Regions from separate parts of the Bradyrhizobium sp. UFLA05-89 genome, predicted to be linked through region 3. Evidence: predicted binding sites of a transcription regulator. Region 3 holds the regulator's gene; each other region holds the start of a gene.

Region 1 (3,276 bases), on a different contig from region 3:
CGAACACGATGTTGCTGGTCTGCCAGTTGTAGCCGACCGTGCCACCGGCGAAACCACCCTTCAACTTCGGGTCAGTGGAGGTGTTTTCCCAGGCGTAGCCGCCGAAGCCACCGAGGTAGAAGCCGGTCCAGTTATAGACCGCCGCTGCGGCCACCGGAGCCTTGGTGTAGGGGCGGGCCGCCAGATCGGCAGCCATGGCCGGAGCGAACGCGCTGAGTGCGAACAAACTGGCCGAAGCCAACAAAACCTTCTTCATTTTCAACTTAATCCCAGTCCCAGTTTCTGTTTTTGCCTTCCGTGCGCGGAAGGACAGCGGACGCTCTGGTCCAACTGAGGTCGTGCTTACACCAGTGAAGCCCATAGTTGTGTACCCGAGAAGCCACACCACGCCAAAACGTGTAAGTGTAGCTGACCTATTCTCGCCGAATGCATGCGCGCAGCAAAAAGGCCGGCGTTAGCCGGCCTTTTCGAGAAGAATAGTTTTGGCGGAGATCAGTACTTCGCGATGAGCGGGCCGCCCCAACGATAGTTCAGGCGGACGAGGCCCATATCGACGTCCTGGCCGATTCGGTCGCTGCCGAACGACAAACCGCCGGGCGTTGTGAAGCCAATGGTGCGGTGGCCGAGGAAGAGGTGGTCGTACTCGACGCCCACCGACCAGTTCGGCGCAAAGCCAAATTCCAGGCCGGCGCCGACTGTACCACCCCAACGCGTTTCGCGAGCCGAAGCCAGCAGCGCGCCGCTTGGGACGTCGAAGACGTCATACTTGTCGCCGACAACCGCACCGCCGCCCTTCACATAGAACAGCACGTTGTTCCAGGCATAGCCGATTTGGCCAGTGATCAGGCCGAAGGAGTCGATGCGCGAACGGTTGCGGTCGGTCAGGAAGACGGCGCTGGTGTTGTCGCCCCGGAAGTCGGCCCAGTTGCCCTGGCCTTCGAAGCCGAACACCCACTGGCTGGTCTGCCAGCGATAGCCGATCTGACCACCGACCGTGCCGCCGGTTGCGTTGTGGCAGCCTTCACCCACGAGACTGCCGGGGACGCCAGTCACGAAGCCGGTGCTGTCCACGAAGTCCCAGCATTTGTGGGCCGAGCCGCCGCCGCCGTTGATGCCGATGTAGAAGCCGCTCCAGTCGTAGATTGCGGCGACCGCCGGGGGCGGAGCCTTCACGTATGGACGCGCCGCGAGATCCGCTGCGCTCGCCGGAGCCGACAGGCTCAGCGCAACGGCACCAACGACCCCCACCAAGATCTTCTTCATTTCTGTCCCTCCGGCTGTACCCGCTTCTTTAGTCCCCGAAGCGGTCAATCAGGCGCGACGCCCAATGAATTGATGTCGCACCAAGCGTAGTCTGATTTGGAGGTAGAGTCCGTCTCCAAAAAGCAACAGTCGCGAGTGAACTGGGAGGTTCCTAAGTTAATGAATGTTAAGCGGTATTTCGCGCGCGCTGGAACCCGAAAAAGTTCCATGCGGTTCCGGTGATTTTTCGAGTATGCAACCCCATGTTGCGCGCGCATCCGGTCGCCGCCCATAGGAACAAAGCTGGAACGCTGCCTGCCCAGGTGCTATATGTGGGGATAACCTGCGGGACCGCGGGCTCGGCGACGTCCGCCAGCGTATAGGGTCCTTCAGCAAGCGGCAGCGAGCGGTTTTGGCACGGCTCCGGCTTTTTCGAGCAATTTCGCAGTTTGGAGTGGAGAGCGGCGATGGCGGGAAGCATCAACAAGGTCATTCTGGTCGGCAACCTCGGCAAGGATCCGGAAATCCGCCGCACCCAGGACGGGCGGCCGATCGCCAATCTGAGCGTCGCGACGTCGGAGACCTGGCGGGACAAGGCGACCGGTGAGCGCAAGGAAAAGACCGAGTGGCACCGTGTCGTGATCTTCAACGAGGGGCTCGCGAAGGTCGCCGAGCAGTACCTGAAGAAGGGCGCCAAGGTTTATGTCGAAGGCGCGCTCCAGACCCGCAAATGGACCGACCAGAGCGGTGCCGAAAAATACTCGACCGAGGTGGTGCTGCAGGGCTTCAACTCCAACCTCACGATGCTCGACGGTCGCGGTGGCGGAGGAGGCGGCAGCTTTGGCGAGGAGCCGGGCGGCGACTTCGGCTCCTCTGGCCCGGTGAGCAGCGCGCCGCGCCGCGCTGTCGCGGCGGGCGGTGGCCGCAACAGCGATATGGATGACGACATTCCGTTCTGAGCTGACTTGCCGTCCTAAGAGCCTGGTTCGGCGCCTTCGCACAAAGGGTCAGCGTCTCTTACCAATCTTTTGATCAAGCTGGTATTTACCGGCCGCGCTGATGTTGCGCCTGAGGATTTGATGTCGGGCGATGTGAATGGTATTAACTTCATGTTAATGCTATTTACATTGCTCGCGCCGGCTTCTCAGGCGCCATCGCCAGGACGCCTCAGCCATGACCCTCGCGCCTCTGCTTGACGCTGCTCCAGCCATTCCGCTCCATGCCTTTGCGGCGATGGCCGCTTTTGCGCTTGGCGTCGTCCAGTTCGCGGCGCCCAAGGGGACGCTGCCGCACCGGACCGTCGGCTGGATCTGGGTGGCGCTGATGGCCATCGTGGCCGCGTCATCGTTCTGGATCCACCAGATCCGGCTGGTCGGGCCGTTCAGTCCGATTCATCTGCTCTCGATCTTCACGCTTGTGATGCTGCCGCTCGCGGTGTGGCGGGCGCATACCCATCGCGTCGCCGATCACCGGCGCATAATGATCTTCATGTTCGCCGGCGCACTGGTGATCGCAGGGCTGTTCACGCTGCTGCCGGGACGCATCATGCATCAGGTGATATTGGGCTCATAAGGCAGGGTTCCAGAGGGGCCTTTCCGCTCCCTCCTGCCGAGTCTTCGCAGAAGCCGTAAGTCGTTGGAAAAATAAGCGGAAAAAGCGCCTCCCGGGACTGCGCGAGGGTGGTTATCAGACCCCCGATGCGCTATATGATTCCCGGACAAGAACTCACCGGATTTCCCCTTGGCTGACGACGATAACGACAAGCCCGGCGACAAGCCGGAGCATCCTTCGGATATTCGCCCGATCTCGATCCTCGACGAGATGAAGAAGTCCTACCTCGATTACGCCATGAGCGTGATCGTGGCGCGCGCGCTGCCCGATGCGCGTGATGGCTTGAAGCCGGTGCACCGGCGCATCCTCTTCTCGATGAACGAGGAGGGCTATACGCCCGACAAGAAGCACAAGAAGTCCGCCGGCATCGTCGGCGACGTCATGGGCCAATACCACCCGCACGGCGACCAGGCGATCTATGAC
Region 2 (3,276 bases), on a different contig from region 3:
CGAGTGAGGACAGATCCCGATACGACCTTGCAATGTTTGTTCGCACATGGCAACGCCAGGTTTCATTATATGGTAGTTGCTAACTTGACCTTCTAAGAAACTGGACCTCGTAAAAGAGGATAGCGTGGGCTGGCTTCGTAATCTCGTGTTGCGCTGGGGTGCGCGAAATTTTTCTCTGGTCTGTCCGCATTGCAGGCAGCCGGCATCGCCTACGGTCTTCAGGCGCGGGCGCTATAGCCTCGGCGAGGAGACGCTCACTTGCGAGCGGTGCGGCGAGACGAGCGTGATCACCTTCTGGCGCTTTGAGGGACTATCAAACCAGCCGCCTGGCTGCGGCGGCGAATCATCCGCCGCCGGACCGCCGCTGGCACCTGGGTCGCGTCGCGCGGTGAGATGAAGCCGCGGCACGTGCCTTGCTTCGCCTCGTTGCGGGTCGAAAGGCAAAGGCGCCTCATTGGCTCGCCTCCTGGCTGATCTCCTGCGCCGCGATCCTGCCGGTCGTCCTCCCCGCCGCCCCTGCGATCGATTCCTTTTCGCTGCGGCTACGCGCAAATCCCGGGAATTGCGCGACAGAAAAAAAAGCCCCGCCAGGGAGAGCCGGGCGGGGCAGAAGGTTATTGGAGGCTGAGGTGCTGGGCTGCAACACCGTAGCCAAGCAAGGTTACCCCGCGCAGCTTACAGGGAGCTTACAGGCGGGAGCGGGCGATTGGCGGTTCAAGGCCAGATTGCGGATAGGTCGTGTCGCCATCTCGAGGACGAATCCCGTCCCAATTCCGACACCCACTCGCAGAAATTACGACACAGCAATTGAGGAGACTCAGCGTTGCTCGGCGATGCCATGGGGGAACGTGGCCCGCCGATCAGGGGTGGCATATGGATAACGTAGAGCGATCATTCGCCGCTGCGACGGCGACGGGGTTTGTTGTGCTGGTTGTGGGGCTCATTCTGTTGGCCGTGCTGTAGGCCGGTACGCGCGGGGAGAGGAAGCGGCGTTGCTCGCCTCATGGGCCAAAACCGCGGACGGCGACGATGAGGAAGGCCGCGGGTGACCGTTGGCGATATTGCGGCGGCCGTGCCCTTTGCCAGCCGCTTCAGTCCCGGCCTTGGGAGCATGAGTCAGGCAATAGCGGCAATCTTGAAGATGACCTAAGGCGCGTCCCCTGATCACAAGCGGTTCCGGACGTTGTCAAAATCAACCTCGACGACAACCGGAATCAGAAGGGGCTGGCTACTTTGCATGGGGTTGTTTTCATGGATTCTGGTGAGACCCCGAAACCGCCGCGTCGCCCGTGCCAGCGGACTGGCGGCCTCAATCCGATGGACTGCAACCAATTGCTCCCTATACGAATTGGCCTACCCCATTCAGACTAGGCGTTTCGAGGCATGAACGCCTTGAGGCAGTCTGCGAACAAATTCTGACATTCACAAATTCAACTTGGGACACCGGGGGTTAAGTACGGACAGCACCTGAAGCTCAAAAAGAACATATTGCGAACATGGAACAAACAGTGTACGGTAATTTTATCGCCGGCCCGCTTCGCCAACCGTTTGTCCCTCTCGCGAATCCCCGCCATAAGGAGCACGACCAGATGTCCGCCACTGCCCTACGTATCGTCGAAGGATCTTCCATGGACAAGAGTAAAGCCCTGGCTGCCGCGCTCTCTCAGATCGAGCGCCAGTTCGGCAAGGGTTCGGTGATGAAGCTCGGCAAGAGCGACCGTTCGATGGACATCGAGGCGGTGTCTTCCGGCTCGCTCGGGCTCGATATCGCGCTCGGCATCGGCGGCCTGCCCAAGGGGCGCATCGTCGAGATCTACGGGCCGGAATCCTCGGGCAAGACCACGCTGGCGCTGCACACGGTGGCGGAAGCGCAGAAGAAGGGCGGCATCTGCGCCTTCATCGACGCCGAGCACGCGCTCGATCCGGTCTATGCGCGCAAGCTTGGGGTCAACATCGACGATCTCCTGATCTCGCAGCCGGACACCGGCGAGCAGGCGCTGGAAATCTGCGACACGCTGGTGCGTTCGGGCGCGGTGGACGTGATGGTGATCGACTCGGTCGCGGCGCTCGTGCCGAAGGCCGAGCTCGAAGGCGAGATGGGGGAATCGTTGCCCGGTCTCCAGGCGCGGTTGATGAGCCAGGCGCTGCGCAAGCTGACGGCCTCCATCAACAAGTCCAACACCATGGTGATCTTCATCAACCAGATCCGCATGAAGATCGGTGTGATGTACGGCTCGCCGGAAACCACGACCGGCGGCAACGCGCTGAAGTTCTACGCCTCGGTCCGTCTCGACATCCGCCGCATCGGCGCGATCAAGGAGCGTGACGAGGTCGTCGGCAACACCACGCGCGTGAAGGTGGTGAAGAACAAGCTGGCGCCGCCCTTCAAGCAGGTCGAGTTCGACATCATGTACGGCGAGGGCGTGTCGAAGATGGGCGAGATCCTCGATCTCGGCGTCAAGGCCGGCATCGTCGAGAAGTCCGGTGCCTGGTTCTCCTATGACAGCCAGCGCCTCGGCCAGGGCCGCGAGAACTCCAAGGCGTTCTTGAAGGCCAACCCCGATGTCACCGCCAAGATCGAAACCGCGATCCGCCAGAACTCCGGCCTGATCGCCGAGCAGATTTTGGCCGGCAATCCCGAGCGCGACGCCGACGGCGAGGAGCCGACGGAGGAGTAGGACTTAGCCGAATAGAGTTTTGCGAGGAGCGGGCGCTGAGGACGTTGAGTTGCCGACGTCATCAGTGCCCGTTTCGTTTTTGCGTGATAGAAGGGATACCGGATCAGTTGTCGAGACCGGGATCGCCGTGAGTTGGAATCAGTCCGAGGTCATTGCTGCTCGCCAAATCATCATTGAGACGGCGAAAGGTATACTTTCCGGAAGCGTGTTCCCGGTGGAAGGAGCCAGGACGATTGCGAGGCGTCGCTTCAAGGCTCGCCTCGAAGACGATCCTGATATTTTACCCTTTGTCGGAATTGCTTCCGAGACCGAATCTTTGCCGCTCGGACGCGAAAGGGCGCACTGGCAGGTACGCGCGCTCGCTGATCTGCAGGGCAGAATCGATGAATCCCAGGCTTGGGCGCTCACAATTGCGACCGCTCATTGTCAGAGCCTTCTGGCGCGATCGGCAAGTCTGATGCGTTGGCCCGACGGCTAGGATGGGTTGGACAAAGCCCATCCTACGAATCCCTCACTCCGCCGCTTGCGCGTAATCGCTCACCGGCGGGCAGGAGCACACGAGGTTGCGATCGCCATAGACGTTGTCGACGCGGCCCAC
Region 3 (3,276 bases):
GCTGGGTGGGCGCCGTCGTGCTGACGCTCGCAATCGGTTGGGCGCTGCACGTGCGCCAGCCCGACATCCTGATCGCAGGCGACGGCCACAGCATCGCGGTGCGCGGCAAGGGCGGCCAACTGCACCTGATCCGAACCGGCAAGGACAATTTTCTTCTCAAGGAGTGGCTTGCATCTGATGCTGATCCGCGCGGCGCGACTGATGCGTCGCTCGCCGATGGCGTCTCATGCGACGAAGGCGGTTGCGTGACGCCGCTCGCCGATGGTCGCCTGGTCGCGCTCTCGTTGCGTATCGACGCGCTGGCGGACGATTGCAGCCGCGCCGCGCTGGTGGTGACGGCGAAGCCTGCAGCAGCCGGTTGCGCGGCGATGGTCGTGGATCGCGAGCGTCTGAAGACGCAGGGCGCACTCGCGCTATCGCGCGATGGCGACGGTTTCACGCTGCAAACGGTGAAAGCAAGGAGCGCAAACCGCCCCTGGTCGCCGGCCGGGGCCGGCGATAGCGATTTCGAGCTCAGCCTCGCACCGCGGCCGGCTACTCCACGCAGCAAGGATGCTACGCCATCGGAGGCCGACCTGCAGGCCGAGGATTGAAAGACGCGTCAGCCGATCGGCAGGCGTGTCGTGGGCGTCGTGGTCGTGTGCTGCTCGACGGCGGGCTGCTCTGTCTTCTCGCCGAGCGGCTGCGTCACCGGCAATTGCAGAACCGTGGCACGCTGTCCCTCGACGAGCTGCGTTACCAGCACGTAGTTGCCGTCGGGGAATTCGATCGCATCATGATGACGATCGGGAATGTGCGGATCGACCTTACCGAACTTGCCGACGCGGGAATTGACGGTGCGCGTCCAGATCCAGCGATTGTCGTAGCGGACGTTGTCGGCGAAGGCGAGCTCGGTGCCTGGCAGGAGGCAGACGGCAACCGAGAGATCACGCTCCGACGCAAATCCACGCGTCGAGGTGCCGCGGAAGGTTGTCGTGACGATCGTCTCGCCGACTTGAGCGGGGCGGGTCGCAACGGCATGTAGGCTGTAGTCACACATCGGAGTGCTCCTCATGCGAGATAGCAGGTCCGCGCCCCCCCGGAGGCGCAGGCCTCTACCAGAGTTGGAAGCCTACGAGTGTATCGCGTTTGTGGGCAAATCTGCGGCCCGTCTGCGCATCGCCCGATCACATTATCTTTCCCGGCAAACGAGGAACAAAGCCTCTCGCCGAGACTCTATCTTGGTTCACATCATTCACTCACGCGAGCTTCCATCAGCGCCGGCAGCGGAGTACCCTGAAGAGGGCCAGCTCGCCTGCGGCGCAGGTGCGATCGCATTGTTGGAATTGCGGAATGGCGCGCTGGTTGCCGCCGCGTGCTCTGCCTTTCGGGCGGCGTGGCCTTTCGGGCGGCGTGGTGTTGCGCTGCATCGCTCGCAGGTGCCGATCCCGCGATCAAGGCTGCCGAGATCACGCCTAAAATCACCTGCCGCATGGGTTTTGTCCTCTGCAGCCCGCACAGCGCATTCGCGCCTGCCATGCTTGAGGATTAGCTCTGTGCAGGTGTAGGGATAATCACAGTGGAAGCGACAACGCTATTTTGCTGGAGCGGACGATCCGTCCGCCCGTATCGCCGTGCGATGGCTGGCAATCTGCCGGGCAATCGGTACTTTCTGCTGGGCAATCAGTACTTCCGATACAGCCCGATCAGCTTGCCCTGAATCTTCACCCGGTTCGGCGGCAGGATGCGCACCTCATAGGCGGTGTTGGCGGGCTCCAGCGCGATCGACGCGCCGCGCCGGCGGAAACGCTTGAGCGTCGCTTCCTCGTCGTCGATCAGCGCCACCACGATGTCGCCGGTGTCAGCGGTCTCGTTGCGCTGGATCAGCGCCATGTCGCCATCCAGGATGCCGGCATCGACCATCGAATCGCCGCGCACTTCGAGCGCATAGTGCTCGCCCGAGCCGAGCATGTCCGGAGGCACGCTGATGGTGTGGCTGCGGGTCTGCAACGCCTCGATCGGCGTGCCGGCCGCGATCCGTCCCATCACGGGCACGGCGACCGGACGCTCGCCGTCGTCGACAGACGCGCTGGCGCTCCGCACCTTGCCGAGATTGCCTTCGATGACGCTCGGCGTGAAGCCGCGGCGGCCGGCGCCTGCGGCTTGAAGCTCGGGCAGCTTGATGACCTCGATGGCGCGCGCGCGGTTAGGCAGGCGACGGATGAAGCCGCGCTCTTCCAGCGCGGTGATCAGGCGGTGAATGCCGGACTTCGAGCGCAGATCGAGCGCGTCCTTCATCTCATCGAAGGAGGGCGGCACACCGCTTTCCTTGAGGCGCTCACTGATGAACCGCAGAAGCTCGTATTGTTTGCGCGTTAACATCTCGACCAAATCCCCCGGTTGATGTCGTTCGATTCCGAGACGCCAGATTCAGCAGAAGCCGCTAGATGCTCGAAACAAATCATGAACGGACACTATATGTTCGATATGTGTTCCGCAACCACTTAATTTTGTGTGAACGCGGCGAAGTTCGCATCACGCGCGAATCAGATTGCACTCACAAGGGCAGCCGCAACACCTCGCAAGGCGTGCCTGCTTCGGCCTTTGGCGCGAACGGCGCGCGCACGAGAAGTGCTTGTGCGGTAGCAAGATTCGCAAGCAGCGAGGAGTCCTGGTGGTTGACGGGAACGGCCACCAGCGTGCCGTCCTCGCGCTCCTCGAGCCGTGCGCGCAAATAGTCCTCGCGGACGTCGTTGGGCCCGACGTCGCGCCCGAGCACGGCGCGCTCGCGGCGGTGATGAACGCGCGAGCGGCCAGCAAGCGCGCGAATCAACGGCACCATGAACAGGAAGCCGCAGACATAGGACGAGACCGGATTGCCGGGCAGGCCGATCACCCGCATCGCGCCGAGATGGCCGTGCATCATCGGCTTGCCCGGCCGCATCGCGATCTTCCAGAACGCCATCTCGAAGCCTTCGGCCTGGAGCGCTGGCCTGACCAGATCGTGGTCGCCGACCGACGCACCGCCGGTCGTGATGAGGATGTCGGCGCCGCTCTCGCGGGCCCGGCGGATCCCGGCGGTGGTCGCCGCAACCGTATCGGCGGCAATGCCGAGATCGACCGTTTCGGCGCCCTCGGCCCGCGCCAGCGCGTGCAGGGCGTAGCCGTTGGAGAAGACGATCTGGCCCGCGCCGGGCGTTGCGCCCGGCATCACCAACTCGTCGCCGGTCGCGAGAATCGCGACCCTCGGCCGGCGACGCACGGCAAGCTCCGGATGGTTCATGCCGGCGGCCAGTG

Evidence for each region. Region 3 encodes LexA, which represses DNA repair genes until DNA is damaged. Its sites were predicted from a motif close to TGTTCNNNNTGTGTTCNG; they were not measured.
Region 1: a site for LexA is predicted at 1,536-1,553, ahead of SO139_RS29405 (single-stranded DNA-binding protein). Genes of this name have one in related genera too.
Region 2: a site for LexA is predicted at 1,480-1,497, ahead of recA (recombinase RecA). Genes of this name have one in related genera too.

Annotation. Positions count from the first base shown of each region.
Region 1 covers NZ_JBANBA010000070.1:12,039-15,314, forward strand. The annotation lists gene SO139_RS29395 (outer membrane protein) at 1-256, opposite strand, end outside; gene SO139_RS29400 (outer membrane protein) at 493-1,263, opposite strand; gene SO139_RS29405 (single-stranded DNA-binding protein) at 1,710-2,201, shown strand; gene SO139_RS29410 (DUF2306 domain-containing protein) at 2,416-2,814, shown strand; gene gyrA (DNA gyrase subunit A) at 2,983-3,276, shown strand, end outside.
Region 2 covers NZ_JBANBA010000005.1:36,626-39,901, forward strand. The annotation lists gene recA (recombinase RecA) at 1,590-2,678, shown strand; gene SO139_RS04255 (hypothetical protein) at 2,728-3,156, shown strand; gene gcvP (aminomethyl-transferring glycine dehydrogenase) at 3,190-3,276, opposite strand, start outside.
Region 3 covers NZ_JBANBA010000029.1:5,316-8,591, forward strand. The annotation lists partial or broken gene SO139_RS17210 (ComEC/Rec2 family competence protein) at 1-593, shown strand, start outside; gene SO139_RS17215 (hypothetical protein) at 602-1,039, opposite strand; gene lexA (transcriptional repressor LexA) at 1,663-2,361, opposite strand; gene SO139_RS17225 (molybdopterin molybdotransferase MoeA) at 2,537-3,276, opposite strand, start outside.